One region of the Rhizobium etli CFN 42 genome, then DNA from elsewhere that is predicted to be linked to it. Evidence: predicted binding sites of a transcription regulator. Region 1 holds the regulator's gene; each other region holds the start of a gene.
The links. The regulator PhoB, encoded in region 1, activates phosphate uptake and scavenging genes when phosphate is short. The targets are predictions, from matches to a motif close to TGTCATNNANCTGTCAT.
Positions count from the first base shown of each region.

Region 2: the regulator PhoB is predicted to act here: its motif matches at 895-911, upstream of RHE_RS20160 (DUF2794 domain-containing protein).
Region 3: the regulator PhoB is predicted to act here: its motif matches at 1,045-1,061, upstream of RHE_RS00795 (DUF1045 domain-containing protein).

Region 1 covers NC_007761.1:531,958-534,222, forward strand. The annotation lists gene phoU (phosphate signaling complex protein PhoU) at 1-449, shown strand, start outside; gene phoB (phosphate regulon transcriptional regulator PhoB) at 610-1,293, shown strand; gene RHE_RS02605 (GcrA family cell cycle regulator) at 1,778-2,265, opposite strand, start outside.
Region 2 covers NC_007761.1:4,170,059-4,172,323, forward strand. The annotation lists gene RHE_RS20155 (GNAT family N-acetyltransferase) at 1-464, shown strand, start outside; gene RHE_RS20160 (DUF2794 domain-containing protein) at 471-872, opposite strand; gene RHE_RS20165 (DUF1223 domain-containing protein) at 1,186-1,926, opposite strand; gene acnA (aconitate hydratase AcnA) at 2,159-2,265, opposite strand, start outside.
Region 3 covers NC_007761.1:171,593-173,857, forward strand. The annotation lists gene RHE_RS00790 (alpha-D-ribose 1-methylphosphonate 5-triphosphate diphosphatase) at 1-245, opposite strand, end outside; gene RHE_RS00795 (DUF1045 domain-containing protein) at 258-953, opposite strand; gene phnE (phosphonate ABC transporter, permease protein PhnE) at 1,094-2,265, opposite strand, start outside.

The sequences.
Region 1 (2,265 bases):
TCCGCATCGCCGCCGACCTCGAACGCGTGGGCGACCTCGGCAAGAACACCGCCAAGCGCGTCATCGCCGTGCAGAGCACCGGCGTTCCGCGCAAGCTCGCCCGCGGTCTCGAGCACTTGTCCGAGCTGGCGCTCGTCCAGCTCAAGGAAGTGCTCGATGTCTATACGACACGCGCCGCCGACAAGGCGACCGCCATCCGCGAACGCGATAACGAGATCGACGCGATGTACACCTCGCTGTTCCGCGAGCTCTTGACCTACATGATGGAAGATCCGCGCAACATCACGAGCTGCACGCATCTGCTCTTCTGCGCCAAGAACATCGAGCGCATCGGCGACCATGCCACCAACATCGCCGAGACGATCTACTACATGGCGACGGGCGCCCAGCCGGAAGGCGATCGTCCGAAGGATGACAGCGCCAACACCGTCGGCGCCGCGACGGAATAATCGTTCCGAGCGAGCCGCCCGGGCCCGCCGCCCGGACCAGTCACTTGCGTGCGCGCCAGTTAGGGGCGCGCAAAGAGGTCGCAGCCAATTTCTGAATTTGCGCAGGACGCCTGATTAAATCGTCCCGATTTAAGGCTTGTGCGCGAGGAGACGGAGACGCATGATCCCGAGAGTCGCAGTTGTTGAAGACGAGGAGGCGCTCAGCGTGCTCCTTCGCTATAATCTCGAAGCGGAAGGCTTCGAGGTCGATACCATCCTGCGCGGCGACGAGGCCGAAATCAGGCTTCAGGAGCGCACGCCCGACCTTCTCATCCTCGACTGGATGCTGCCCGGCGTCTCCGGCATCGAACTCTGCCGGCGCCTGCGCATGCGGCCGGAAACCGAGCGGCTGCCGATCATCATGCTGACGGCGCGCGGCGAGGAGAGCGAGCGTGTCCGTGGCCTGTCCACTGGCGCCGACGATTATGTCGTCAAGCCGTTTTCGACTCCCGAGCTCGTCGCCCGCGTCAAGGCGATGCTGCGCCGTGCCCGTCCCGAGGTGCTGTCCTCGGTGCTGAAATGCGGCGATATCGAGCTCGACCGCGAAACCCATCGCGTCCATCGCAAGAGCCGCGAAGTCCGCCTCGGCCCGACCGAATTCCGCCTGCTGGAGTTCCTGATGTCGTCGCCGGGCCGGGTCTTTTCCCGCTCGCAGCTTCTCGACGGCGTCTGGGGCCACGACATCTATGTCGACGAACGCACGGTCGACGTCCATGTCGGCCGCCTGCGCAAGGCGCTGAACTTCTCCAATATGCAGGACGTCATCCGCACCGTCCGCGGCGCCGGCTATTCGATGGAAGCCTAAGCTGAGGGTGTGTGTGGTCGGCATTCCCACCGGTGCAGCCTTCCCCACTCCCTTCAACCCGCCGGCGCAGCTTATGTGTATTCGGCACAACCTCTTCTCCGTCATCCCAGGGCTTGACCCTGGGATCCATGCGGCTGGCACGGCGGAAAGAGTGATGGCATCCCACTGCAGGCGAACAAATTGAAGCGGCGTGCTTGGTTGTGGATCCCAGGGTCAAGCCCTGGGATGACGGAGTTTGGGGAAGGCGGCCGGCAAGAGGCGAGAGGTCTGAAGCAGTCGAGCTGGAGCGGTTCAGCTCTCCATGGAAGCAAGAGCCGTCTTACGCAATTCCTGAATGAAAATCGCTTCAGGCTTCTCCTGGATTGCTCTGAGACCGTGTGGTTCGTGATCTTTGCCGTATCAGCACCTACAGCCACAGCTCCACCATTCCATAAAAAAACGGGCCACGAGGCCCGTTTCGCATTTCCAGCAATGGTTTGCCCGCTCAGCTGACCCGCGCTGCCGCCCGGCGGCGTTCGTTGATCGGCTGGTAGGCAAGCTTCTGGTGGTAGCTGCAATAGGGCGAATTGTCAGGGGATTCGCAGCCGCAGAAGTGGAAATCGTCCTTCAGCGGATCGCCGACCGGCCATTTGCAGGTGCGTTCGGTCAGTTCCGTCAGGCCGAGGCGGCGGGAAATCGGCACGACCACGTTGCCCTTCGGCACGTATTCCATTTCCTCGACCGTTTCGATCTCGATCTCTTCCTTCAGCAGGGTTGCGCCCTGCTGGCGGGTCACGGTGCGGGTGGCGATCCGGGAGGCGTAGTTCGGCGCGCGCGGCGCGGATGTCTGACGCTTCGGCGTGCGCGCCGCTGTGGCTGTGCCGCCGGCCTTGGCGCGGCCGGGAAGGTTGAGCCTGTGCACCTTGCCGATAACGGCGTTTCGGCTGACCCCGCCAAGCTGCGCAGCAATCTGGCTGGCGCTCAGTCCTTCGG
Region 2 (2,265 bases), 740 kb from region 1:
AGATTGCGCCGCCCTACGAGGCCGAAATGGCCCAGCGTTTTTCCGCGATCGTCAGCCAGCAATATCCCTATGTCGCCGCAACCGATGCTGACGGGAAACTCCTGGGCTACGCTTATGCGTCGGCCTTCCGCACCCGCCCCGCCTATCGCTGGATGGTGGAGGATTCGATCTACCTGGCGCCCGAAGCCCGCGGCCGTGGCGTCGGCAAGGCACTGATGGCCGAGCTGATCGACCGCTGCACCGCGCTTGGCTTTCGTCAGATGGTAGCCGTCATCGGCGGCGCGAGCCCGGCCTCGATCGCGCTCCATCTGAAGGCAGGTTTTGTGGAGGTCGGCCTGATGAAGGGCACCGGCTACAAGCATGGCCGCTGGCTGGACACGATGCTGATGCAGCGCGGCCTCGGCGCGGGCATGACGACCGATCCGGATCCCTCTACCTATCCCGGTACGCTGTTTATGGGCTGATGAGAGCTATTTATCGACGAGTTTCAAGGCCTTGTCGAACACCTTGAGGACCTGATTCAGCTCGTGCCCGCGCTTCAGGATCATGCCGTTGACGTTGATGACAGAATAGGCGCCCTGTTTGGCGGCAAGCTTCGGGTTCTTTTCGATCCGGAAGAGCGGCATCTCGCCGGAGCGCTTGAAGACGGAAAAGACTGCTCTGTCCTTCAGATGGTCGATGGCGTAATCGCGCCATTCCCCCTCGCCGACCATGCGGCCGTAGATCCAGAGGATCGCGTCCAGCTCACGCCGTTGGAAGGTCACCGGAAGCGGGTCCTTGCTTTGTTTGTACTCCCTGAGATCGACGACGACCGAGGAACTATTGTCGACGGAGCGGCTTTCGCCGTGTCGCAAATCCGGCTGATCTGTCATCAGGTCTCCAAGGCCTCCGCTTGTGACAGGAGAGTGACAGTTTGCCCGAGCCGCCGCAAATTGCAAGAGTGCGGCCCCTCACATTTGGCCGTACCGCAGCGCCGCACGTCCAGGCACCTTCGTTGGGGACCAAGCAATGCTTTCTCCCCTGTGCCGCATTTCAGTCAAAACAGCGCCTCATTTGCAGGGGATTTATGCATCCCGGTTTGGCGCCAGCGCGCCAAAGGGCCCGGCGGAGCGTATCGACCTTAACCCCAGCCCCGAATACGCTCGGCCGGGCCGCCCGGCATTTCACCCGTCATCGGGCGAAATATCAGATATTTTTTCCCGCCATCACCACGGTTGCGCCGAGAATCGCTGCCGGATCGCCGTCGGCCGTCGCCGACTGCAGCAGAATCGCGCAGCCCTCGAGTTGCGGTCGCTGCAGGACGCTCGCCGGCAGCGTCAGACTGGTCGCCTTGCCGTCCCACATGCCGACGGTTTCGACATTGGTGACGCTGTGCAGATAGGAGATTTTCTTGCCGCTGTTTTCGCCTTTTTCGACGTCGATCGTCTTTTCCTTGTCGAAATAGACCATCACAACATTGGCCTTGCCCTGCCCGGCGCCGATCTTGATCTCCAACTCGTCGCCGCGCATTGCCGCGCTGACGGGGATGGTCAGCCCGTTGCCTTCGCTGCTGTAAGTGTCGATCTTGCTGTTGATGCCGTTCAGATCGGCGCCGGCCAAATGGCCGCGTCCGTTGACGATGGCTTGCGGCGTATAGACGTTGCTGCGGCCCATCGTCCTGGCATAGCCATATTGCCGCTCGGTATTTTCCTTCGAGCTCAGCGTATCGGCCCAGCCGAGATAATTCCAGTAATCGATGTGGTAGGCGAGCGCAATAACATCGCCTTGGTTCACCAGCTTGCGGAAGGCGGCATCAGCGGGAGGACAGGAGGAGCAGCCTTGCGACGTGAAAAGCTCGACGACGCCTTTGGGCTTGCCGTCTTCGGCATGCAGCGAGCCAGCAAAAGCAACGCCGGCGATCAGCGAAATCAAGAAACGGGGGGACATTCACCTGCACCTCTTTTTCAGCGCCGGCGTTTTGGAACCGAAGGCTCTGAGATATCAGAGTACGAATAATCCTTCCCAGTCCAAACGAAAAATCACGAAGGGGTGAGACCGCAGCTCGACCGGAACGCAGCTGAAACAAATCATCGTGAGCCTCCGGCAAAGACTGTCGCCGCAAAGAAAAGCCGCCGGAAACTGCTCTCCGGCGGCCATTATCAATCAACTCTCTTATAAATCAGGCAGCGAGATCGCGCAGAACAGTCTGCAGAATGCCGCCATTGTTGAGGTAGATCACCTCGTCGAGCGTATCGACGCGCGACAGCAGCGGAACTTCCTTCACGG
Region 3 (2,265 bases), 360 kb from region 1:
TGCGCCTGGACGGCAGCCGTCTTGTGCCAGCGGATGCCCGGGCGCGGCTGGTAATGGCCTTCGAGATGGTCGGTATGCAGTTCGACGAGGCCGGGAATGATGTAATCGCCCTCGAAATCTTCCCCGGCTACCGAATTGCCTTCGGAGATATCGGCGATCTTGCCGTCGCGGATGAGGATCGATCCTGAAAGGATGTCGTCCTCGAGAACGATGCGGGCGTTGGAAAAGACGGTCTCTTTGCTCATATCGTCGATCTTTCAGCTTTTGGCGCCGGAAAGCGGCAGCCAGGAATGAACTTTGAACGGGGCGCCGCGCGTCTCCTCGATGAAGACGGCGAGGCCGGAAATCGAAAGCGGCCGGCCGATGAAACCGGCAAAACGCTCCGCCAGGATCGTTTTCATCGTCTCGGTACGTGTCTCCGGCACCTGGCCGCTCAGTGTCATGTGGAAACCGAAATCCTCCATGACGTAAGGATAGCCCCAGCGCTGCAGATTGGCGCGCTGGCTGTCGCTGAGCCTCTCCGGATTGCGGCGCGCGACATCGACCTCGGAAAGCGTTGCGCGGAACGGCTCGAAGGACTTTACCACCTTCGCTGCGAAATCCTGAAGAGGTTGATGAAGAGAAGCCGGAACAAGGGCAAAAAAACGACCGAGCTGACCGAGCACGAGCTGGGGTATCTCGAAGGCCGGCGTCCGGGCGGCAAACTCCTCGGCGAAAGCCATGAGATCCCTTTCGGTGACGGAAGCGGCAAGCGAAAACGGCGCCTTGATCGTCGCGTGAAAGCCGTAGCGGCGTGGGTCGGCGGTCAGCTCGAACTGCTCTGCCGCACTCAGCGTCTCATGTTCGGATGCAGGATAGGTGTCGCCGGTGAAAGCATCGCGACCGAGCCAGAGCGAAGCCGCGCCGGTCAGAGGATCATCCTTCGGCGGCGAGAAATAGAGAGCGTAGCGCAAGGCTTTTATCCTGGGGATCGTCGAAACGGGGAGGGCAATGTGCAGTGATTTGGCGGCGAACCGCAAGCAGGCTCCCGGCTAAAAGATTTCCGTGACAGAATGATGATGCCGGCAGCGCCGCCATCGCCTTCATCGAGCGCTCAGTGCGTCTTCGCGCCCATCAACCGGTGGCGCAGCGCGTTCGAAGCGCCGTCGAACAGGAAGACGACGATCAGGATCAGAATGACCATATAGGCGACGTTTTCCCAGTTGGCGTTGGTGCGCATCGCCTCCCAGAGTTTGAGGCCGATACCGCCTGCGCCGACGGCGCCGATGATGGTGGCGCCGCGCACGTTCGATTCCCACTGGTAAAGCGTCTGGCTGACGATGACGGGAATGATCTGCGGCATGATGCCGTAACGATGGACGAGCACCGTTTGGGCGCCGGTCGATGTGATGCCTTCCCGCGGCTTGTTGTCGATGTTCTCGAGCCCCTCGGAATAAAGCTTGCCGAGCGTGCCGGTCTCGGTAAGGAAGATCGCGCCGCTGCCGGCAAGCGGCCCGGGGCCGAAGGCGCGGGTCAGGAACAGCGCCCAGATCAGCATGTCGACCGAGCGCAGGAAATCGAACAAGCGTTTGAGAATCTGGTTCAGGAGGCGGTGCGGCGTGATGTTGCGCGCTGCCAGGAACGCGAGCGGGAAGGCGGCGAGCGCGCCGAGCAGCGTTCCGAGAAAGGCCATGACGATCGTCTGGAAAAGCTTGGTCCAGACGTCGCCATGCTGCCATTCGCTGTTGTTCCAGATATCCTCTAAGGCCAGCGACAGGTTGGTCTGGTCGGGCTTGATGCGAGGGCCGGAGACAATGAGGCCGATGACTTCGCCGACCGGCTTGTCGAAGAAGGCGGATTGCGTGTCGAAGATGAAATTCGCCCAGCCGATAAAACGCTTGCGGACCTTCACGCGATCGAGGGAAATGCTGACGTCGCCGGCAAAGCCGAGATCCGCGAGCACATTGTCGTCATAGACGGTCATCCAGCTCGGCACCGGCCCGACCACTTTCGGCGCACCGCTCGAGAGTTCGATGGGGATGCTGACGCCATGGGCGGTCACGATCGTCTCGCTTTTCGAGACGGTGACGCTGCGGCTGGCGCCGCTGATCGAAACGGTAATGCTGCCGTCGGGGTTGTTGACCACCCAGTCCGGATGCGGATTATCGCCGAGCGGCGAGAAGCGGGGATAACGCACCTCGATCGAGCCGTCGTCCTGGATGCGGAAGTCCGGCTGAACATCGTAGCTCACCCATTGGCTGAGATAGATGCCGACGCGCTCCCAGT